One region of the Yersinia antarctica genome, then DNA from elsewhere that is predicted to be linked to it. Evidence: predicted binding sites of a transcription regulator. Region 1 holds the regulator's gene; each other region holds the start of a gene.

Region 1 (8,327 bases):
CTCTATCGATTTTTACACCAAGGTATTAGGGATGCGTTTACTGCGTACCAGCGAAAACACGGAGTATAAATACTCGCTGGCTTTCGTCGGTTATAGCGATGAAAGTGAAGGTTCAGTGATTGAGCTGACCTATAACTGGGACGTGAACAGTTACGACATGGGGACTGCATTTGGTCACCTGGCGCTGGGCGTGGATGATGTTGCCGCTACCTGCGATCAAATTCGTCAGGCGGGTGGGAATGTGACCCGTGAAGCCGGCCCGGTAAAAGGCGGTAATACTATTATTGCTTTTGTCGAAGATCCCGACGGTTACAAAATCGAGTTAATCGAGAATAAGAGCGCCGGACACGGCCTTGGCAACTGATTAGCGCAAAGGCACCTAAGGTGCCTTTTTTCTCATCGCGATATCCCCCTGCATCCCGCGCTAAAATTTGACATAATGCGCGCTGAATTCGATGAAGATAAGAAACTGATGGCAGATAAAAGTGATCTTAACGCCCTAAGTGGCCGTTTTCGTGGGTATTACCCCGTTGTAATTGATGTGGAAACCGCCGGTTTTAATGCGCAAACCGATGCATTATTAGAAATTGCTGCCGTAACCTTGCAGATGAACAAGGATGGTTGGTTATTACCCGATGAAACGCTGCATTTCCATGTAGAACCATTTGAGGGTGCCAATCTGCAACCAGAAGCACTGGCATTTAATGGCATTGACCCAACCAACCCTTTGCGTGGTGCTGTGAGTGAATACGATGCTTTGCACGCCATCTTTAAAGCCGTGCGTAAAGGGCTGAAAGATCAAGGTTGTAACCGAGCTATTATCGTGGCACACAACGCCAATTTTGATCACAGCTTCGTGATGGCTGCTGCTGAACGCGCCAGTTTGAAACGTAACCCGTTCCACCCATTTGCAACCTTTGATACTGCGGCGCTCAGTGGGCTGGTGCTGGGGCAAACTGTGCTGGCGAAAGCCTGCCTGACGGCAGGTATTCCGTTTGATAGTAGTCAGGCGCACTCCGCATTGTATGACACCATGCAAACGGCAAAATTATTCTGTGAACTGGTCAACCGCTGGAAAAAACTGGGTGGCTGGCCTATACCGGCGGGGGAATCCGAATAGCGCAGTGTTCACGAAATAAGATTGTTCATGAGAGAAGACGCAACAATTTTACGTTCAAAAAAGGTGGCCCAAAGGCCACCTTTTTATTTTTGTCACAGAAAACACACATGCCCTATTCTGCGGCAGGCTTTTCTTCTTGTGCTCGGTATTTGTCAGCGGTTTCTTTCAACAACTGTTGTAGTTCGCCACGCTGATACATTTCCATCAAAATGTCGCAACCGCCGACCAATTCACCATCAACCCACAATTGTGGGAAGGTTGGCCAGTTAGCATATTTTGGCAGTTCCGCACGAATATCCGGGTTTTGCAGGATATCAACATAAGCAAAGCGTTCGCCACAGGCAGACAGCGCCTGCACAGCCTGAGCCGAGAAACCGCAGTTTGGCAGCTTAGGTGAACCCTTCATATAAAGCAGGATTGGGTTTTCTGCTATCTGGCGCTGGATTTTATCAATCGTCGTCATTTCTTGCTTCCTCAAGCCATATAGTGGCTACAATACTTAGAACCTATCCATTAGGGCTGTTTTATTATTGCGTCCGGCCTATTGTAGCGACTGTTACCACTGGAATAAAACGCCATCTTTTGCAGGGGCTTTACTCCGTGGACGAATGGTTATATTGTCAGCTACAAATATGTGCATTTAGAATAACATTTTTGATCCCATCACTTCACTATTATCTTCTTTATGGGATTCCCCCTGCGGCTTCAAGTAGGAAAGAGATAACTCGTTGACGTATGGTTGATTTAAGTCCATTAGACGTGTGAAAAAGCGACAATATCTAAGCCATTAATGTTTTCTCACAATATCGATTAAGATCCTGTCGCTCTCTGCTTTTTTATATCGTGAGTTTCGGCAATACTGTGACTCTTCATATTCATCTCAGGGCAAGGTTGGTAGCGTTATTATGCGTTTAATATTTACGCTGTTTGTGCTGCTGTTTACCCAGCTATTTTTAAATCTGGCGCATGCGTCGCCGCAGGCTCATGTGTCTGCTGAGCAGAAGAAAGGACAGGTCAGCCAGGCCAGCCCTGATGATCGTAAAAAACGTAAAGCAGATAAAAGTACCAAAAAAGTAAAAGTAGCCAGCAATAAAACCCCTACCAGCAAAGTGACTACCAATAAAACAGCAACCAGCAGCGATAAAAAGAAAATTGCCGCCGGCACGACTAAAACCATTAAAAAGAAAACGCAGGAAGTCAGTAAAATCGCTACAAAAAAAACCAGCAATACGAAAAAAACCAATATTAAAACTGCAGCCAATAAAAAAGTGACTGCAGGTAAAAAAACAGAAAGAGTCGCTTATGGCCGACACAGAAATAAAACCCAAGGCAAAGCGGCTACCGAATTAGTCGCCAATAGTAAAATCAAGCTCAGTCCAGCGCATAAAAAACGCTATCAACACGCCAAACAGACCGCGATGAGCAAACTGATGAAGCAAGTCGGTAAACCTTATCGTTGGGGTGGCACCTCTCCTAATACCGGATTTGATTGCAGCGGGCTTATCTATTACGCCTATAAAGACGTGATCAGAATAAAAATGCCGCGTACCGCGAACGAGATGTATCACTTGCGTGACGCCGCCCCCGTCAAACGTGCTGAGCTGGAGAGCGGGGATTTAGTGTTCTTCAATATTGCCAACCGTGGCGTCGCCGACCATGTAGGCGTCTATCTGGGTAACGGTAAGTTCATTCAGTCCCCACGCACTGGTGAAGAAATTCGTATCAGTATGCTGGACAATGACTACTGGCAGGATCATTACGTTGGCGCACGCCGTGTGGTCACACCGAAAACCATCCGCTAAGACTTCAGTTTGCGCCCGGTTGTCCTACCGGGTGCTGATGGCACAATAACGCCCCTGCACTTGTTATCCCCATGGCATAACGGTGATACAATCACCCATCAAACAGTATGGTTATATCTGTCATTCCTGTTGAAAGTTGTTAAGATTAATACCCACAACAAAAATACAACAATTAAGCTTTAACCGCTCTTCGCCACCTCACTGCCCGTGGCAATTGATGTGATTTGAGGAGCAAACACCCTGAGCAACCCCGAAAGGAGAGAGCGATGTCTTTTGAATTACCGGCATTACCCTATGCGCAAAATGCGCTAGAGCCCCACATCTCAGCTGAAACGCTGGAATACCACTACGGCAAGCATCACAACACCTATGTGGTTAATCTCAATAACTTGATTAAAGACACTGAGTTTGCGGGTAAGACGCTGGAAGAGATTGTAAAAACCGCTAATGGCGGGATCTTTAATAATGCGGCCCAAGTCTGGAACCACACCTTCTACTGGCACTGCCTGTCACCTAACGGCGGCGGCGAACCTACGGGCAAAGTTGCCGATGCCATTAATCAATCATTTGGTTCTTTTGCTGAATTTAAAGCACAATTTACTGATGCGGCAGTAAAAAACTTTGGTGCGGGCTGGACCTGGCTGGTTAAAAAAGCAGATGGCACACTGGCGATTGTCAGTACGTCTAATGCAGCAACTCCACTGACCACCAACGATAAACCAGTGTTAACCGTAGATGTGTGGGAACATGCTTACTATATTGATTACCGCAATGCGCGGCCAAAATACCTGGAAAACTTCTGGGCACTGGTTAACTGGTCTTTCGTTGAGAAAAATTTAGCCTGATACGGCAAGAAGAGTGACAACCCATCGTCGCATTACGCGTAAAAATAATTAAGGGCGGGATTAACCCGCCCTACTTATCACTTCACACCGGCAAGCGGTTTAATTAATTCATTACCGCCACGAAGCTAAAGACAATAATCATCGCCAGCGCACCAACAGTCGTAATCAGCGACATTTTCAGATTGGTATCCATAAAAACTCCTTAGCCGGTTAGTTTGTAGTAGGGAAAAGGCACATAGTTAGTGTGTTAAATTATTTTCCCACAGTTCAGAAAAAAAATCTTGTGCTCATTACGCACTTTATAACTTTGATTACCCCTTTCACTTTTCCTCCAGATCAGCCAAAATTCGCAGTTCATAACTGCATACCGACTAATAACGTCCAATAAATACTCTCAGACAATCAGCTGATTTAACTTCCCAGCCTAATATCGTGTTTTTGTCTGAGCGGTTTTCGGGTTATGCAGGCAAACGATTAACATAATACTTACCCTACTGTAACCGGTAAGCTTAGGAGTCATTCTTTTTATGGCAACGATTAAAGATGTGGCCAAACACGCGGGTGTGTCCACCACCACCGTTTCGCACGTTATCAACAAAACTCGTTTCGTCGCCGAGAATACCAAGGCTGCGGTGTGGGCTGCCATTAAAGAACTGCATTATTCACCCAGCGCTGTAGCCCGCAGTTTGAAAGTTAATCACACTAAATCAATTGGTTTACTGGCAACATCCAGCGAAGCGCCCTATTTTGCCGAAGTGATCGAAGCGGTCGAAAATAGTTGTTATAGCAAAGGTTATACCCTGATTTTATGTAATTCTCATAATAATCTGGACAAGCAAAAAGCTTATCTGGCGATGTTGGCACAAAAACGTGTCGATGGGTTGCTGGTGATGTGTTCAGAATATCCTGAGCAGCTACTCGGGATGTTGGAAGAATATCGCAATATCCCAATGGTCGTCATGGATTGGGGAACCGCACGGGGTGATTTTACTGACTCGATTATTGATAACGCTTTTGAAGGCGGCTATTTGGCGGGCCGTTACCTGATTGAGCGCGGTCATCGTGACATTGGGGCTATCCCCGGCCAGTTAGCCCGTAATACCGGTGGTGGCCGCCACCAGGGCTTCCTGAAAGCACTGGAAGAAGCAAATATTACCCTGCGTGATGAGTGGGTGGTCCAAGGGGATTTTGAACCGGAATCCGGTTATAAAGCGATGCATCAAATCCTGACACAAAAACATCGCCCAACGGCGGTGTTCTGTGGCGGCGATATTATGGCCATGGGCGCGATATGTGCTGCTGATGAGTTGGGCCTACGGATACCACAAGATATTTCGGTGATCGGGTATGATAATGTGCGTAATGCGCGCTATTTCTCGCCGGCGCTTACCACTATTCACCAGCCCAAAGAGCGCTTGGGCGAAACGGCCTTTGCCATGTTACTTGACCGTATTGTCAGCAAACGTGAAGATTCGCAGACCATTGAGGTACACCCTAAACTGATTGAGCGCCGTTCTGTCGCTGATGGCCCGTTCCTCGATTATCGCCGTTAATCCTCTCCTGCCGGTAGTGTTTAGCTCTATCGGCGGCTAATCTTGCCTCATTAATCCTCAGTCATTGATTGATAACTCACTGTCATCTTTCAACCATTCGGTATTAAGTGTGACACTGTCACCTAGATATTCCAGCAGCCAGGCCAATGCTGGTGAATGGTTGTTCTGCTCCCAGGTCAAGCAACATGGACTATCGGGCAACGGTTCAGCCAGCGTCAGTGCCGCTAGCTTCCCTTGCTCAATCAACGGCGATACCATGTGTGCCGGCACCATCCCGATGCACAATCCTGCACACAGGCAATCGATTCCCGTTGCCCAGTCCGGGGCGACCAATCGCTGCTGGTTTGCTAAAGTCCAGGTGTCACGTTTAGGTAAATTACGGGCGGTATCTTCCAGGCAAAGTGAGGGATAAGGCCGTAACTGATTATCGCTAAGTGGCTCGGTTAATTGGGCTAAAGGATGATCGACACTCACCACACAATGCCAGCTTAAAAAGCCCATATCGCGAAAGATGAACCGCCCACCGACCGGGATCGCGCGGGTCGCACCAATGGCCATTTCCGCCTGCCCATCCACCAGCGCATCCCACACACCGTTGAATACTTCATAGCGTACCCGCAGTTCAATATCAGGAAAATGTCGGTAAAAATCCAACACTAAACGGCGACTACGCTGTGGTTTAACAATTTTATCTATTACTATATTTAACTGCCCACGCCAACCATTCGCCACCTGTTGACACTGACGGCGTGTGTCATTCATTTTTTTGATAACATCTCGCGCATCTTTAATAAAAACCACGCCAGCTTCGGTTAATTCCACATCGCGATGACGTCGTTCAAACAACGGAACGGCCAACCACTCTTCCAACTGGCGCACCGTATAACTAATCGCAGACGGTACGCGGTGCAATTCTTGAGCAGCAGCACTGAAACTCCCAGTACGGGCTACTGCGTCCACCACATCCAGTGAATATTCAGACCACATAGTTTTTCACCTTTTTACATCACCAATTTGCTATCAAATTTTTTAATAGCATGGTGCAAATATTACCGTTTCACAACAGAATATCGCAGCGGATAGAATGCCCTCCGCAATTAATTTTCTATAACAGAAGTTTTGCCTGCAAAAATTATAATTTAGCCAACGTCATTGGAGCCGCTGCTAACACCTCTGCGGTTTCAAGGACCAAGGATATAAAGAGAAATAAAGAATGAAAACGTCGTCTGGTTTTATGTTCTATCTGGCCGGTCTGAGTATGTTGGGCTATTTGGCCACTGACATGTATCTACCCGCTTTTGGCGCAATGCAACAAGAGCTTCAAACGTCTGCCGGCGCCATCAGTGCCAGCTTAAGTATCTTCCTCGCCGGTTTTGCTATCGCTCAGCTTATCTGGGGACCCGTATCGGATAAGTTAGGCCGTAAACCGGTACTGTTAGCCGGTTTGGCGTTATTTGCCATCGGTTGTCTGGGGATTTTATGGGTTGAAAATGCGACACAATTATTGGTACTCCGCTTTATTCAAGCGGTAGGGGTGTGTTCTGCTGCTGTAAGTTGGCAGGCGTTAGTGGTAGACCGTTATCGCGATGGCAAGGCCAATCGCGTGTTTGCCACCATTATGCCGCTCGTAGCACTCTCTCCCGCGTTAGCTCCGCTACTGGGTGCCTGGTTATTAAACCACTTCAGTTGGCGTTCAATTTTTGTAGTGCTACTGGCCGTTACGTTGCTGCTATTGATCCCAACGGCGCGGTTGAACGAACGCAAAAAAACCGCACAAGATAATGCTGCACGCATTAGCACCAACATCAGTTTCTGGCAGTTGCTTAAGTCGGCAACATTTAGTGGCAACGTGATGATGTTTGCTGCCTGTAGTGCCGGTTTCTTTGCCTGGTTAACCGGTTCACCTTTTATTCTGGGTGATATGGGTTATAGCCCGAATGTCATCGGATTAAGTTATGTCCCCCAGACCCTGGCCTTCCTGTTAGGTGGATTTGGTTGTCGCAGTGCTCTTTCCCGAATCAAGGGTAATACCTTGCTGCCGTGGCTGTTGGCGGGATATGCAATCAGCATGATTGCACTTTATCTGATAGCAACGTTAACCACGCCGACGCTGCTGACCTTACTTATTCCATTCTGCATAATGGCGCTGGTGAATGGTGCCTGCTACCCTATTATCGTAGCGAATGCATTAATGCCTTTTCCAGCTAACACCGGTAAAGCAGCCGCGCTGCAAAATACGCTTCAGCTCGGGTTATGTTTTGTTGCCAGTATGTTGGTATCGGCCTATATCAGCCAGCCATTGCTGGCAACAGTGACCGTGATGCTGTCGACCGTGGTGCTGGCGTTTTTAGGATATGGCATTCATTGCTACGCATTGCGAAAAGAAAAAAATGATACTAATCCGATGCCCAACGTCATCGGTGTTACAGCAAAGCAACAAACGAATGAACCACGGTGAGCCTGGATAAGGAATGATTCGGGTCGGAAATCGATTTGAACGCTGCAAGCGGCAGCCTGATAGAGGCGAGACCCAAGGATGGGCTAAGTAACGAGAGCCGCTAACACCGCGGTAGCGTCAAGGACGAAGTGAATTAATTTCCAATAGAAATAGTCACTAAGGAACACGTGAGCCGGGTGTGATTTATTATTGAGAAAGCCTCCCGGCAAGCCTATACTCGATTTAACCAATTACGATATCATTAAAAAAAAGCATTATCTTAAGTACTTTCTGTGCGCGTGGATTGCGTCACATTTACGCTTATGGATGAGTTACCCTAAATCAATCTTTATTAGGGTTTCTTCTTAATCTTCCTCTGTCCGTTATGGATATTAGACACCAAGGTCACGACAACCTTATTGGTATGAATCTGCATATATCGCGGGTCATAAGTCAGAAGAAAGTGATGGAGAAGCTATGAGTTCATCCTGTATAGAAGACCAGAGTATTCAAGAAACCCCTTGGTTTCGCATTGTACAAGAAATGCTGAATCGGGCTGATATTGAAATC
Region 2 (8,327 bases), 2.5 Mb from region 1:
ATGAAGATCGTACTCGCCTGTATCGTATTGGCGATTTAATGCCTGGCCTCTCGGTTAATGTTGAGGGCGAGGTTCTACGTTCTGATATCACCTTTGGCCGCCGCCGCATGATGACCTGCCAAATCAGCGACGGTAGTGGTATTCTCACTCTGCGTTTCTTTAACTTCAACGCTGCGATGAAAAACAGTTTGTCTCCGGGCAAGCATGTTATCGCCTACGGCGAAGTCAAACGGGGCAATACCGGGGCGGAAATCATTCACCCTGAATATCGGGTGCATGGCGAGAACATTGGCGTTGAATTACAAGAGTCCCTGACACCCGTTTATCCCACCACCGAAGGGATTCGTCAGGCGACCTTGCGCAAACTTATCGATCAAGCGCTGGCGATGCTGGATACTTGTGTTATTGCCGAATTATTGCCGATTGAGTTAAGCCGCTCACTCATTAGCTTGCCAGAAGCTATTCATACCCTGCATCGCCCACCAGCAAATATTCAGTTGACTGATTTAGATCAAGGCAAGCATCCTGCACAGCGGCGATTAATCATGGAAGAGCTAGTCGCTCATAACCTCAGTATGTTGGCTGTCCGGGCCGGCGCGCAAAGCTATCGGGCATTACCGCTATTGGCAGAGCAACAGCTCAAACAACGTTTTCTGGCCGCGCTACCTTTCAGCCCCACGCATGCCCAGCAACGGGTAGTGGCGGAGATTGAGCAGGATATGACCCATAACTTCCCGATGATGCGATTGATTCAAGGGGACGTTGGCTCAGGAAAAACATTGGTTGCAGCCCTGGCCGCGCTACGGGCAATTGCTCACGGCAAGCAGGTTGCTTTGATGGCACCCACCGAATTACTGGCAGAACAACATGCCTCCACTTTCCGCCAATGGCTAGAACCGTTGGGGCTGCAAGTGGGCTGGCTGGCTGGCAAGCAAAAAGGTAAAGCCCGTATAGCACAGCAAGAAGCTGTCGCCAGCGGTCAGGTTGCAATGGTTGTTGGCACCCATGCGATGTTTCAAGAACAGGTGCAGTTCTCTGGACTGGCGCTGGTTATTATTGATGAACAACATCGTTTTGGTGTTCATCAACGGCTCGCTTTATGGGAAAAGGGCGAGGAGCAAGGTTTCCATCCACATCAACTCATTATGACCGCGACCCCAATTCCAAGAACGCTGGCCATGACTGCCTATGCAGATCTTGATACCTCAGTAATTGATGAGCTTCCGCCAGGTAGAACACCGGTGACTACAGTGGCAATCCCTGATACCCGCCGCAGTGATGTTATCCAGCGAGTTAAAAATGCCTGTCTGGAAGAGGGTCGGCAAGCTTATTGGGTCTGCACACTGATTGAGGAATCTGAAGTCCTGGAAGCGCAGGCCGCCGAAGTAACTTGTGAAGAACTGAAAATTGCTTTGCCGGAAATTAAAGTCGGTTTAGTTCATGGGCGCATGAAAGGACCAGAAAAACAGGCAGTTATGCAGGCATTTAAACAGGGTGAGTTGCAGCTATTGGTGGCAACCACAGTGATCGAGGTTGGGGTCGATGTGCCTAACGCCAGCCTGATGATAATCGATAACCCGGAACGCTTGGGGTTAGCGCAATTACATCAGTTACGAGGCCGTGTCGGCCGTGGTGCTGTCGCCTCTCATTGTGTATTACTCTATAAAACGCCGTTGAGTAAAACCGCCCAGATGCGTTTGCAAGTGTTGCGTGATAGTAATGATGGCTTTGTCATTGCCCAGCGAGATTTAGAAATCCGTGGACCGGGCGAATTGTTGGGAACACGGCAAACTGGAAGTGCGGAGTTCAAAGTGGCTGATTTACTGCGCGATCAGGCGATGATTCCCGAAGTCCAACGGGTAGCTCGCCATCTGCACCAGCAATATCCTGAACATGCACGCGCATTGATTGAGCGCTGGCTACCAGAGCGAGCGCGTTACACTAACGCTTAATAAATAAGGGGCAAGTAAACTCGCCCCAGAGTACAGCTACCCTACCACCGCCGGGAATATTGGCAGTAAAAGATAAAGCTTAATCACGATCGCATTAGCGATATCAATAAAGAATGCACCTACCATTGGCACCACTAAGAACGCCAGATGAGATGGGCCAAAACGGTCAGTAATCGCTTGCATATTGGCGATTGCAGTCGGTGTTGCACCCAGACCAAAACCACAGTGCCCCGCCGCCAGTACCGCTGCATCATAGTTTTTTCCCATGATGCGATAAGTGACAAAGATAGCGTACAACGCCATCGCCAGTGCCTGAACTGACAAAATTACCAGCATCGGTAATGCCAGTGAAGCCAGCTCCCAGAGCTTCAAACTCATCAGTGCCATTGCCAAAAACAGTGACAGACTGACATTGCCCAGCACTGATACCGCACGATCAAAGACTTTATAGAAGCCGATTGCCGACAACGTGTTACTGAGGATAACCCCGACAAACAGCACACAAACAAAGATTGGCAGTTCAAACATCGTGCCCTGCAACCAACCCGCAATCACATTGCCTGCCATCAGGCAGATAGCTATCATGGCGATGGTTTCAACTAACACCAACGAGGTGATCATGCGCCCCGCCGAAGGCTTTTCAAATGCGGAAGGGACTTCGCTGTCCTCCGGCGTACCATCGGGTGTGGAAGAGCGCTTCACCAGGTAGCGGGCTACCGGGCCACCAATCAATCCCCCCAGCACCAAACCAAATGTTGCACAAGCCATAGCAACTTCTGTTGCATTTTCAAAGCCATAGCGTTCAGAAAAGAGTTTACTCCACGCAGCACCAGTACCGTGCCCACCTGATAAGGTAATTGAGCCAGCTAGTAACCCCATCAACGGGTCTAGCCCCATCAATTTAGCAAGCGCAATACCAATTGCGTTCTGCATGAGCAACAAACCAATGACCACAAACACAAATACGCTCAAAGCTTTGCCGCCAGCACGTAAGCTAGCCAGATTGGCATTCAAACCAATAGTTGCAAAGAATGCCAGCATCAAGGGATCTTTGAGCGACATATCAAAACTGATTTCCCAGCCAAGAGTCTTTTGCATCAGCAACATCAAGAAGGCAACCAACAAACCGCCGGCTACTGGTTCAGGAATAGTGTATTTTTTCAGGAATGGGACAGTTTGTACGAGTTTTCGGCCTAATAATAAAACCAAGCAGGCCGCGACTAGCGTGCCATAGGTATCGAGATGAAACATCTTGGTACTCCATGCGATTGAAATATCGATTAAAAATATGACGTTAGACAGTTCCTTAAAAACGCCAAAACAGTTAAGGAAGGGATTAGAAGAAAAAACGCCGCCCATTACAAGTTTAGTAATAGAAAAATGCAGGTGAGCACCGAATAGAATTATTTTTAAAAACGCAGCGCAACCGATTGCTTTTGTGAGCCGGATCATTAAAATGCCCTCTTTGCCGATCCGGGAATGCCACTCCATGTCTACGCAATCCGCCGAGCTTGATACTCCACAGCAAGCAGCCACTCGCCCCAGCGAATTGATTTACCGTTTAGAAGACCGCCCCCCACTCGCCCAAACATTGTTCGCTGCTTGCCAGCATTTATTGGCGATGTTTGTCGCAGTGATAACCCCTGGCTTATTGATTTGTCAGGCGCTGGGACTACCAGCGGAAGATACCCAACGCATTATTAGCATGTCGCTATTTGCCTCCGGCTTGGCATCGTTACTGCAAATTAAAACCTGGGGGCCAGTTGGCTCTGGCCTCTTATCGATTCAGGGCACCAGTTTTAACTTTGTTTCGCCATTGATTATGGGTGGCCTGGCGCTAAAAAACGGCGGCGCAGATATCCCAACCATGATGGCGGCACTGTTTGGTACGCTAATGGTGGCGTCCTGCACCGAAATTATACTTTCCCGCTTCCTGCATCTGGCGCGCCGCATTATCACCCCACTGGTATCTGGTATCGTGGTGATGATCATCGGTTTGTCATTGATTCAGGTTGGGCTGACATCAATTGGCGGCGGTTATGGTGCAATGAGTGACCATACCTTTGGCGCACCGAAAAACCTGCTATTAGCGGGTGCCGTATTAGTCGTGATTATTCTACTGAACCGCCAGCGCAACCCGTATTTGCGTGTGGCCTCTTTAGTCATTGCGATGGCCGTGGGTTACTTGCTGGCCTGGTCGTTGGGTATGTTGCCAGAGAGCCGCCCGGTGGTAGATACCGCGCTGATCACTATCCCAACACCACTCTATTATGGCCTCTCCTTTGATTGGAATCTGCTGGTACCACTGATGTTAATCTTCATGGTGACCTCACTGGAGACCATTGGTGATATCACCGCGACCTCGGATGTCTCTGAACAACCTGTTCATGGCCCGTTGTATATGAAACGCCTGAAAGGTGGTGTGCTGGCGAATGGTTTGAACTCCATGCTGTCGGCAGTGTTCAACACCTTCCCTAACTCCTGCTTCGGCCAGAACAATGGCGTGATCCAGTTGACCGGTGTTGCCAGTCGTTATGTCGGTTTCGTTGTCGCACTGATGCTGATTGTTCTGGGCTTGTTCCCGGCGGTTGCAGGTTTCGTGCAACATATTCCTGAACCAGTGCTGGGGGGCGCCACGCTGGTGATGTTCGGTACCATTGCAGCTTCCGGCGTGCGTATTGTCTCTCGTGAAACACTCAATCGGCGCGCTATTATGATTATGGCTCTGTCATTGGCAGTTGGTATGGGTGTGGCACAACAGCCATTGATTCTACAATTCGCGCCAGATTGGGTAAAAACGCTGCTTTCTTCCGGGATTGCTGCCGGTGGTATTACTGCCATTGTGCTTAACTTACTCTTCCCACAAGAAAAATAATCTTTACATCAACACGTCAATGAAATGGCCGGTCGTAAACGATCCCGGCCATTTTTTTATCGCCGGATAACTGATTGTCTATTGAGCTCATGGACAAATTACGGCATAAACAGGGTTCCGTATCACCGACAGGCGTGGAAAGACCGGATGAAATTTCTCGGGAAAGTGCTGCTAACGTTATTACTACTACTGGTGCTGTCCGTAGTGCTGTGTTACGTATTGCTCCAAACCAGTTGGGCTGCCGGTTGGCTGAGCCGTTGGGTTAGTGATAATAGTGAATATCGCCTCTCTCTGGGTAAAATAGACCACTCATGGTCCCAACCGGGACAAATCAGTTTCAGTGATATCACTCTGGGCCGGGCCAATCAGCCTCCGTTTCTTGTTGCCCAACAAGCGCTGTTTGGCCTGAGTTGGCGGCAACTGACCGAGCCTCGTCACCTTCTCAGTCTCAATCTGCAAAATGGTCGTTTAATCCTCAGTAACAGCCCATCACCGCTGCCATTACAGGCTGATACCTTGCAGTTGACTAATATGGCCCTCGATACCACTCTTGAGGCGAAAAACTCAGCAACTCAGTGGAAGATTGCGGGTCAGCAAGTGACTGGCGGTTTGGTGCCTTGGCAGCCACAACCGGGTAATAGCCTTGGCGAAAATGCTCAATTTCAGTTTAGTGCCGGTTCTTTAACCATTAACGGTATTACCGCGCAACAACTTTATCTGCAAGGCTCGATACAGAAAAATGCCCTGACCCTAACCAATTTTGGGGCAGATATCGCGCAGGGTGAATTGACCGGTAACGCCAGCCAAGCGGCTGATGGCAGTTGGCTGGTCGATCGCCTGCGGCTCAGCAATATTCGCCTACAAACACCAGCATCGATAGATGATGTTTGGAATACATTCTTACAACTCCCGCCGATTACGCTAAAACGGTTTGATTTAATTGATGCGCGAGTAGAAGGGAAAAGCTGGGCATTTAATGACCTCGATTTGACGCTAAAAAATATCACGTTTAAACAAGGCGATTGGCAAACAGAGGATGGCGAACTGTCCTTCAATGCCGGTGATATTATCAAGGGTAATATTCATCTGATTGACCCAATAGCAACATTTACTTTATCTCCGGCTGGCGTCGCAATTAATCAGTTCTCAACCCGCTGGCAGGATGGTCTATTAAGAACTCAGGGGAATTGGGCGCGCGATACTCATCGCCTGCAATTGGATGAACTGACACTGGTCGCGCTGGTTTACACTCTGCCTGCCGATTGGAAGCAACAATGGCAACAAACATTGCCAAACTGGCTATCCGAGGTGTACGTCGGCAAGCTTAGTGCTAATCGTAACTTGTTGATTGATATCAGCCCTGACTTCCCCTTCCAGATTACATCGCTGGACGCCGCAGGCACTAACTTACTGTTGGCAAAAAACCATCAGTGGGGTGTATGGTCTGGCTCATTAATGTTGAATGCAGGTAATGCGACATTTAATAAAAATGATATTCGCCGTCCGTCACTGGCCCTCAATGCCAATGAACAACAGATTACATTTAGTGAGTTAAGCGCATTCACCAAAGAGGGCTTACTGGAGTCCACCGCCAGTATTGACCAAACGCCTGCCCGCGCCTTATCACTGGCGCTGACCGGCCGTTCTGTCAATCTGGATATCTTGCAAAACTGGGGTTGGCCAGCATTACCGTTGCATGGCCTGGGCAACCTAAAATTACAGATAAAAGGAAGTCTGGCTGCCGATACACCATTGAAACCTACTGTTAGCGGCTCTCTACAAGCTACTGACAGCAATGGGCAACAAGTCAATCAAACTATGCAGCATGGTGAAGTGCATAGCGTAGCGGGGCAATAAGGGCGTTTTACACTGCCCTACCAGATTGCTGCTGGGTGACAACGCCGATTACATGATATTTTTCATGTAATCGGCACAGAAGTTTGTCCTACATAAGAGGGAACGAACCCGAATATTCAAAGAAACTCTGCGGCACATAATTATTAATTTTATTTTCATAACAATACTCTATAACCTGCCGTTTACTGGTTACACCGGCTTTTCTATAGATGCTTTGGATTATATTGCAGACTGACCTGGTTGATAAATGGATTTTTTTAGCAATCTCTTTACTTGAGAAAGCATGTAAAATATAAAACAATACCTCCCATTCTCTTTTGGTGAATAATGCAGATGGAGGTGTAAAGATAAGTGATATCGGAACTTTTATTTTATTTAAACGCGTTAACATTATATCTTGTACGGGCCGCCCATGACAAATAACTCCTTGGGATATGCCATGTTCATCTATTAGTGGGTATTTGTCACTAAAATAAGGTGTGAAATATGAACGGCCATCATATAGCTGAATATCAACTGATGCTACGCGGTCCTGTGATAATTCTACCTGACGATCCTGCTGCTGAAATTCGTCCTGAAAATCTGCTGATGGCGTAGGAATCTCACCATCTAACCGACCTTCAAGGTTGTATTTTCCAGGTAAATTGAATAATTTATAAACTCGTCTATTGGCATAAATAAATCTTGATTGATTATCTTTTACCGCCCAAGGTTCAGAACTGTGTTCCCAGAACCGGATTAATATCTCAAGCGATTGCTTTAGGTTTTTTTCCATTTCAATCCTCCCATTATATTTAGTTTTACTTACCCAGCCAGTGGGAAGGAACCCGAGTATTCAAAGAAGCTCTGCGGAACATAATTATTTATCTTATTTTCATAACAATACTCAACAACCTGTTTTTTACTGGTCACACTGGCCTTTCGATAGATTTTTTGAGTTATATTACAAACTGTTCTGGTGGATAAATGGATTTTTTTAGCAATCTCTTTACTTGAGAAAGCATGTAAAATATAAAACAACACCTCCCATTCTCTTTTAGTAAATAATTCTGATGGCGGGGTAAAGATAAGTGAGGTGGGGACTTTTATTTTACCTAAATTTGTTAACAACATATCATGCACAGGTCTTACATGGAAAATAACACCTTGCGATATCCCATCGCTATCTATTAACGGATATTTGTCACAGAAATTAGGCTTAAAATAGGAAAGGCCATCCCACTCATGTATTTCAACCGCTGTTATACGATCCTGCAATAGCTCTACCTTACGGTCATGCTCTTGAAACTCAACCTCAAAATCTGATATTGGAGTGGGAAGTTCGCCATCAGACCGCCCCTCTACACAGTATTTATCCGGTAAAGCTAATAATTTATTGAATCTGTTATTTGCATAAATAAATCTTGATTGATTATCTTTAACCCCCCAAGGTTCTGAACTATGCTCCCAAAACCGTATTAATACCTCAAGCGAGTTTAGTAATGTCTTATCCATCATTACTTTCCCCTTAAATTTACGTTACCTTTCCCCGCAAGCGGAAAAGAACCTGAGTATTCAAAGAAACTTTGTGGTACATAGTTATTAATTTTCTTCTCATAACAATATTCTATAACCTGTTTTTTACTGGTCACACCGGCCTTTCG
Region 3 (8,327 bases), 2.3 Mb from region 1:
ATTGCTGCCGTCCGCGTGCCAGATGGTACCGTCGATCCCTTCCGTTTAACTGCCGCGAATATGCTGGATGCGCGTGAGCACGGTGCGAATGTACTGACTTATCACGAAGTTATTGGCTTGCTACGCCACGGTGATAGGGTGAGCGGCGTGCGCGTTTTCGATCATAAGAATCAGCGCCAGTATGATATTCATGCACAAATAGTGGTCAACGCTGCGGGGATCTGGGGGCAACATATTGCTGAATATGCTGATCTTCGTATCCGCATGTTTCCGGCAAAAGGTGCTCTGTTGATCTTGGGTCATCGGATCAACAACATGGTGATCAACCGCTGTCGTAAACCGGCTGATGCTGATATTTTGGTTCCGGGCGACACCATCTCATTGATCGGGACGACCTCAACCCATATTGAATACGATCAAATCGATAATATGGTAGTAACGGCACAAGAGGTGGATACCTTAATCCGCGAAGGATCAAAACTTTCACCCCAGTTGGCGCAAACGCGCATCTTACGTGCTTACGCCGGTGTCAGGCCGCTGGTTGCCAGTGATGATGACCCGTCGGGGCGCAATGTCAGCCGTGGCATTGTGTTACTGGATCATGCTAACCGCGATGGTCTGGAAGGTTTTATCACCATTACCGGTGGCAAGCTGATGACCTACCGTCTGATGGCGGAGTGGGCAACAGATAAAGTGTGTGAAAAATTAGGTATTACCGCAGCCTGTACCACCGCCCAAGCGCCACTACCCGGTTCACAGCAATCAGCGGAGCAAACTCTCAGCAAAGTCATTTCTCTGCCTGCCAGTATTCGTGGCTCAGCGGTTTATCGCCATGGGGATCGCGCGACACAACTATTGGCCGGAAACCGGCTGGATAATAGCCTGGTGTGCGAATGCGAGGCAGTGACTGCCGGCGAAGTGCGCTATGCGATTGAATCGCTATCGGTCAATAACCTACTGGATTTACGTCGTCGTACCCGTGTTGGCATGGGGACCTGTCAGGGTGAACTCTGTGCCTGCCGGGCCGCGGGTTTACTCAGCCGCTTTAAAGTGACCACGCCGCAGCAATCCCGTGAACAGCTGGTGCAATTTCTTAATGAGCGTTGGAAAGGTGTGCGCCCGATAGCTTGGGGCGATGCTTTGCGGGAGAGTGAATTTACGCACTGGGTCTATCAAGGGCTGTGTGGTCTGGATGACACCCCGCCTGCGGCCAACGTTCAGGAGAAACCAGATGAAATTTGATGTCATTATCATCGGTGGTGGCTTGGCTGGTCTGGCGTGCGGTATCCGCCTGGCTGAGCAAGGCAAATATTGTGCGATTGTCAGCGCTGGGCAAAATGCGCTGCACTTTTCCTCCGGCTCTTTGGATCTATTGGCAAAATTACCGGATGGGCAGGCAGTCAGCCAGCCATTATCCGCACTCGCGACCTTGGCTGAATTAGCGCCTGAACACCCCTATAGCAAGATGGGGCAAGTGGCACAAGTGGGTGAATTAGCACAAGAAGCTGAATCCCTTTTACAGCGGTGCGGCCTGAAATTGGTGGGCAGCGCGGCGAAGAACCACCTGCGGCTTACGCCGTTGGGCAGTTGCCGGCCAACCTGGCTCAGCCCGGCGGATATCCCGGTTGCACCATTGGAAGGCCCGCTGCCGTGGCAAAAAGTCGCGGTAATTGGTATTGAAGGTTTCCTCGATTTCCAACCACAAATGGTTGCCAGCGCCTTACAAGAGCAAGGTGTTGATGCGACGCCAGATTATCTGCATTTACCGGCGCTTGATCGTCTGCGGGATAACCCTAGCGAATTTCGTGCGGTCAATATTGCTCGTGTGCTGGATTTACCAGAAAACCTGCAACCGCTGGCGGATGAGTTATCCCGTCTGTCATCAGCAGCAGAAATGATTTTGCTGCCAGCTTGTATCGGGCTGGATGTGTCTGCGCCACTGGAAGCATTGCGAGCCGCAGTCGGGAAACCCATTCAACTGCTGCCGACGCTACCACCGTCGTTACTTGGTATGCGATTACATCAGGCTCTGCGCCATCGCTTCCAGCAATTGGGGGGCATTGTCATGCCCGGTGATGCGGTATTACGTGCTGAGCTGGTGGGGGACCGGATTACTGGGCTTTATAGCCGTAACCATGGCGATATTCCGTTGCGTGCCGCCCAGATGGTGCTGGCCAGCGGTAGCTTCTTTAGCAATGGGTTAGTGGCCACTTTTGAGCATGTTTACGAACCGATACTGGATCTGGATATTTTATCGCTACCGAACCGTGCCGACTGGAGCCGCAGCAATATGTTTGCGCCCCAGCCTTATCTGCAATTTGGGGTTAACACTGATAACCGGTTACGGGCGCTACGTGGGGGTATTGCACTGGATAATCTACATGTTATCGGTGCGGTACTGGGGGGATACGATCCGTTGCAACAAGGCTGTGGCGCAGGGGTTTCACTAACCAGCGCACTGTTTGTTGCAGAGCAGATTGTCAACGCAATGGAGGTGACATTATGACGTGGTTACCGCAGAACGGAGACAGCAACACTTTTTCTCAGAATCAACATTTGCCGCAGGATAAACACTTGGCACGGGATAACAGTTTTGAAAGTTGTATTAAGTGTACGGTGTGCACCACTTATTGCCCGGTCGCCAAGGTTAACCCGCTTTATCCGGGGCCGAAGCAGGCTGGCCCTGATGGTGAGCGCTTACGTTTGAAAGATCCGGCACTGTATGACGATGCATTGAAATATTGCACGAACTGCAAACGTTGCGAAGTGGCATGCCCGTCCGATGTTAAAATCGGCGACATCATCCAACGTGCTAAAGCCAGTTACAGCAGCAATAAACCCAAACTGCGCGATGCGATCCTCAGTCATACCGATATCATGGGCACCCTCTCAACACCGTTTGCACCGGTAGTGAATGCGGTCACCGGTTTGAAACCGGTGCGTGCCTTGTTGGATAAAGCGCTGAAAATTGATCATCGGCGTGAATTACCAAAATACTCGTTTGGTACCTTTCGCCGCTGGTATCGTAAACAAGCTGAAAAACAGCAGCAATATAGCGAACAGGTGGCATTTTTCCATGGCTGCTTCGTAAATTACAATCATCCCCAGTTAGGTAAAGATTTAGTCAGTGTATTCAATGCGATGAACATTGGCGTTCAATTACTTAAACGGGAAAAATGCTGTGGCGTACCCCTGATTGCTAATGGATTTATTGAGCAGGCGAAAAAACAGGCACGGGTGAATCTGGAATCCCTGACTGATGCGGTTATCGGGCGGGATATCCCGGTAGTAGCAACTTCATCAAGTTGCACCTTTACCTTGCGTGATGAGTATCCGCACTTGTTAGATGTTGATACTGCACCCGTGCGCGACAAAGTGGAGTTGGCGACACGCTATCTCTACCGCTTATTGGATCAGGGGCGCGACTTACCGTTGAAAGCGCTGTTCTCGGCAAACAATACGCCGTTGCGTATTGCCTATCACACACCTTGCCATATGGAGAAAATGGGCTGGACGGCCTATACCCTGGCTTTGCTACAGCGTATCCCCGGTATTGAGCTGGTGGTATTGGATTCGCAGTGTTGCGGGATTGCCGGAACTTACGGTTTTAAATCAGAGAACTACGCAACATCGCAAGGGATTGGTGCCTCACTGTTCCAGCAAATCGAGGAGAGTGGGGTTGATTTGGTGATTACCGATTGTGAAACCTGTAAGTGGCAGATTGAAATGTCGACCAGCAAAAAATGCGAACATCCCATCACTTTATTGGCACTGGCTTTAGCTTAATTTTGGAAAAGGATAATGCAGGCAGAGCGCTGATGAGCCGCGCTCTGTTAAGGAATACTATTTTAGCTTGAGCGTGCTAATAATCGATTCGGCTTCAGTCTGAGCTTGCTGCTGATTATCTGCGGGCAGCGTAATTTGTATTGTCATCAAATGGTTATCGACTTTACCCATCAACACAGACGAATAGGCTTTCTGGCCGCCACTGGTAATAATGCTATCTAACTGCTGGAACGGTTGTCCGTCAATTTTAATGGCTTTATTGGTGACGACTTGCAGGTTAGCATCACGGGCGCGTTGCTGGTCTGCTAAACGCGTTGTCAGTACTTCCAGTTCTTCATTGGTGTTATCACCTAAAATCACGATAACTGCTTTATCGCCGGTTTTATTGGCGTAAACGTGCATGTTATTCGCTTGATTGCCCATCTTTCCGCTTTGATCAGACAAGTCTGCCGGCAAGCTGAAGGCCACTTTGCCTTCCAGCAGGCTGACCGGTTGGCCCACGTTACTATTGCTGTTGCCATCACAAGCACTTAATCCTGCAACCAACAGACCGACAGCAAGAAATTTGGTTATTTTATGCATGGGAATCCCTTTATTGATGATTAATATCCCCTTGTTACTTGAACTTACAGGGGGTTAGTGACACCCCTGCAACGCCAACTAATCTGGGTATGGCCTTATCGCACCTTATTCAGACGCTAAAAGCAATCTATTGTTCAGTGGCAGTAGCCTGCTTTAGTGCTTGCTGTTCGGTCTGTCGGGCAAAATATTTCAGCAATACATTGAGCATCACGCCATAGGCGGGTAGGAAGAACAACATGCAGATCAGCAGCTTAAAGCTATAATCCACCAAAGCGATTTCTACCCAGTTTGCAGCCATAAATGGGTCAGTACTGCGATAGAACGCAATAAAGAAGAACGCCATGGTGTCACTGATATTGCCAAAGAACATGGCAGCAGTAGGGGCAACCCACCAGGCACTGCGCTGACGCAGGCGGTTAAATACCTGAACATCCAGAATCTGGCCGAGTACATAGGCCATAAAGCTGGCAATCGCGATACGGGCTACCACCAAGTTAAAGCTGGTTAATGCCGGTAACCCCTGCCAACTCCCCTGATAAAACAGGGCTGAAATCAGATATGAAATCAGCAACGCTGGCACCATAACCGACAGAATGATCCGGCGCGCCAAAGGAGCACCAAAAATCCGTACAGTCAGGTCAGTGGCAAGGAAGATAAACGGAAAAGTAAAAGCGCCCCAAGTGGTATGAAAACCGAAGATAGCGATCGGTAATTGCACCAGGTAGTTGCTGGAGGTAATGATGACAATATGGAATAGCGACAGCCATACCAAAGCGGTCATCCGCTGTTGGGCAGTAAACGAAAACATAAATGTGACCTTTTTGGTTATTGGGGTGAGGGAACCCAAACAGAATGTGCCGCAATTTCTGCGACGCGGCGGCATAATACGCGTTTGCGCAACGAATGCAATGGCTAATTTTAACGCAAACGTTAGCGTCGCTTGCGCCTAAAAATCGACGGGGTAAACTATCCGCCTTCGCACACGGGCTTATATTTTATCTTTATACTGCTAGCAAACCCATAACGACCAACAAGAGACTCACCATGACCGATATTTTTGCCAATCCAGACAAAACACTTGATGCACTGGGCCTGCGCTGCCCTGAGCCGGTGATGATGGTGCGAAAAACGGTCCGGCACATGGAAGATGGCCAAACTCTACTAATTATTGCTGACGACCCTGCCACCACCCGCGATATTCCCGGTTTTTGCCGTTTTATGGACCATCAGTTGTTGGCACAAGATATCGGGCAGACGCCGTATCGGTATTTAGTCAAGAAAGGGGCAAAAGCGCAGTAACACCCGCCTCTGCCCCAATTATCAGAACCGATGCTTGATTCAAACATCCCGCTTGCGCAGTAGCCGTAACGCATTGGCTGTTACTAAGGCGGTAGCACCGGAATCTGCTAATACTGCCAACCAGAGACCGGTTAAGCCCAGTAGTGTGGTAACCAGGAAGATTCCCTTTAGGCCCAGTGCGATAGTAATGTTCTGGCGGATATTGGCGTTGGCCGCCCGTGATAACAGAATAATTTCTGCTAATCCGGTTAACCGGTTGTGGGTCAACGCGGCATCGGCTGTTTCCAATGCCACATCGGTGCCACTACCCATGGCAATACCAATACTGGCTGCTTTCATCGCCGGAGCATCATTGATGCCATCACCGACCATCACCGTAGGTTGTGCCGCATTCAATGCCATAACCGCTTGCACTTTATCGGCGGGCAGTAATCCGGCGCGGTAATCAATCCCCAATTCACCGGCAATTGCCGCTGCGGCTCGTGGATTATCGCCAGTGAGCATCACCCCCTGAATACCTAACTTCTTCAGCGCATCAATGGCTTGCCTGGCATCAGTTCGTAACGTGTCACGTAATGCCAATAAACCAATTAGCGTTTCATCTTCCAGCACGGCGACGGCTGTTTTACCGCTGCTTTCCAACTGGTCGAGCTGTGTTTGCCACTCAGCAGTCAATAACTGTGGGGGCAACTTACTGGGGGCGCTGACGCGCACCGTCAGACCATTAACCACACCTTCAACACCCACCCCCGCCAGAGCTCGACGCTCACTCGCCAGTGGCAATATTGGGGTGTTTTGCTGTGCGCGTTGCATAATAGCGATCGCTAACGGATGGTGGGAGCCAGCTTCAACGGCGGCGGCCAACGCTAACAGGCGGGTTTCACTCACACCGGCTATAGGCAGAATATCGGTAACTTTAGGTTTGCCCTCGGTCAGGGTGCCGGTTTTGTCAAAGGCAACCGTTTGAATTCGGCCCAACTGCTCCAGTGCTGCCCCCCCTTTGATCAATGCACCACGGCGGGTTGCCGCCGCTAATGCAGATGTAATTGCCGCAGGTGTGGAGATAACCAACGCACATGGGCAACCTATCAGTAATAGTGTCAGGCCGCGGTACAGCCAGGTTTCCCAAGGTTCGGCGAAAGCCAAAGGCGGTACTAACATGACCAGCGCTGAAAGCAGCATGATCGCTGGCGTATAAATACGACTGAAGCGGTCAATGAAACGCTCAATGGGTGCTCGGCGTTCTTCTGCTAATTCAATTAGTTGCAGAATACGGTCAATAGCATTATTGCCGGGTTCTGAGATAACTCGCATTTCAGTGGCGCGATCGACCGATAAGCTCCCGGCCGCAACTTTTTCGCCTTGCTGACGTTCAACAGGGATAGATTCTCCGGTGAGGGCGCTTTCATCGAAACTGGCAAAAGGGGTCATTAGTTCGACATCTGCGGGTAAGCGGCCACCGGGCGAGATTTCGATGATATCGCCGGGGCGCAAACTGGCGACAGGAACCTGCCTACGCTCACCGTCTTTTAACAACAGTGCCTCTTCTGGCACCAGTGCCATCAGGGCAGTTACCCCACGGCGTGCACGGTTTGCGGCATAAGATTCGAGCAGTTCGCCGACCATAAACAGCAGTAATACCATGGCCGCTTCAGCGGTTGCGCCAATAAACATCGCCCCGATAGCTGCCACGCTCATCAAGGTTTCAATGGCGAAGGGAGTCCCAGAGCGGATAAGCTTCCAGGCTTTGGCGGTGATCGGGATCAGACCGACAATGGTGGTTGCAGTGAAGGCAAACTCACTTAGTTCAAGGCTGAATAACGAGATCCCCCAACTGATAAGCATCAGTGTGGTTAATAATGCGATAGGTAAGTATTCGCGCAGGCGTGATTCTGGCGCAGCGGCTTTACTTCCTGCGCTTGATTGGGTATCGACCAGAGTGAATCCAGCCTGAGTGACTGCATTCACGACTTGAGGGCGGATATCTATGCGTGCATCAACCACTAATTTTTCTGTGGCAAAGAGGACTTTTGCATTTTCAATCCCGACCAGATTACTGACGGCATTTTCAATTTTTCGGGCACAGCTTGGGCAGTCCATCCCTTTGACCTGCCAACTGAAGCGCTGGTTATCTGCAGATATCGCTGGCGCGAGTATGTCGCTTTCGTCATCACCCTCATCGCTTTGGCCCTGACTACAGCAACCCCCATCATTATGTGAGTGTTCACTCACTGAGTCTGAGCTGTCATTGCTGGCACTGGTTGTTTTCTGGCTGCTGCAACCGGTTTGTTGTTTGGCATGAGTGTGACCACAGCCACAGTTGTTGTGTGTATCCGTTGGATGCTGATGTTCAGAATGTGAATGCATGGTGCCTCCTGGAAAGCATGTAACAGGTATTGCAGCACTCTACACCTTGGAGTCAACTCCAGAGTCAAGAGGGAAATGAGAGTAATTGCTAAATGGGATTTTTGCTACCTGGCAGGGTATGACTAAAGTGAGCGTATCCAGCGCATTGAAATGCGCGCCCCTTTGGTGGAGCACGCAGCTCAAACGGCTAAAAACGTATTGCGGTACTGATTTAGTTACAAATACAGCGACCGGACAATCAGGAAATGCCCGACAAAGTAGCAGCCAGCGACAATTGCATCTGAAGCCCGGAA

What was found. The regulator PurR, encoded in region 1, represses purine synthesis genes. The targets are predictions, from matches to a motif close to CANGCAAACGTTTGCNTG.
Region 2: gltS (sodium/glutamate symporter) is a predicted target of PurR. The motif match lies at 3,372-3,389, and genes of this name have one in related genera.
Region 3: tusA (sulfurtransferase TusA) is a predicted target of PurR. The motif match lies at 5,289-5,306, and genes of this name have one in related genera.

What each region holds. Positions count from the first base shown of each region.
Region 1 is NZ_JBSJQF010000001.1:2,327,150-2,335,476, reverse strand. Features, by position in the region: gene gloA (lactoylglutathione lyase) at 1-364, shown strand, start outside; gene rnt (ribonuclease T) at 440-1,120, shown strand; gene ACWJJO_RS10755 (Grx4 family monothiol glutaredoxin) at 1,233-1,583, opposite strand; gene ACWJJO_RS10750 (C40 family peptidase) at 2,026-2,922, shown strand; gene sodB (superoxide dismutase [Fe]) at 3,189-3,767, shown strand; gene cydH (cytochrome bd-I oxidase subunit CydH) at 3,871-3,960, opposite strand; gene purR (HTH-type transcriptional repressor PurR) at 4,295-5,320, shown strand; gene punR (DNA-binding transcriptional activator PunR) at 5,378-6,307, opposite strand; gene punC (purine nucleoside transporter PunC) at 6,534-7,778, shown strand; gene cfa (cyclopropane fatty acyl phospholipid synthase) at 8,235-8,327, shown strand, end outside.
Region 2 is NZ_JBSJQF010000001.1:4,853,761-4,862,087, forward strand. Features, by position in the region: gene recG (ATP-dependent DNA helicase RecG) at 1-1,952, shown strand, start outside; gene gltS (sodium/glutamate symporter) at 1,989-3,203, opposite strand; gene ACWJJO_RS22385 (uracil-xanthine permease family protein) at 3,442-4,827, shown strand; gene ACWJJO_RS22390 (AsmA family protein) at 4,975-6,684, shown strand; gene ACWJJO_RS22395 (helix-turn-helix transcriptional regulator) at 6,773-7,459, opposite strand; gene ACWJJO_RS22400 (helix-turn-helix transcriptional regulator) at 7,489-8,178, opposite strand; gene ACWJJO_RS22405 (helix-turn-helix transcriptional regulator) at 8,181-8,327, opposite strand, start outside.
Region 3 is NZ_JBSJQF010000001.1:4,631,546-4,639,872, reverse strand. Features, by position in the region: gene glpA (anaerobic glycerol-3-phosphate dehydrogenase subunit A) at 1-1,242, shown strand, start outside; gene glpB (glycerol-3-phosphate dehydrogenase subunit GlpB) at 1,232-2,506, shown strand; gene glpC (anaerobic glycerol-3-phosphate dehydrogenase subunit GlpC) at 2,503-3,786, shown strand; gene ACWJJO_RS21395 (DcrB family lipoprotein) at 3,844-4,368, opposite strand; gene ACWJJO_RS21390 (7-cyano-7-deazaguanine/7-aminomethyl-7-deazaguanine transporter) at 4,496-5,176, opposite strand; gene tusA (sulfurtransferase TusA) at 5,413-5,667, shown strand; gene ACWJJO_RS21380 (zinc/cadmium/mercury/lead-transporting ATPase) at 5,707-8,034, opposite strand; gene ACWJJO_RS21375 (lysoplasmalogenase) at 8,250-8,327, opposite strand, start outside.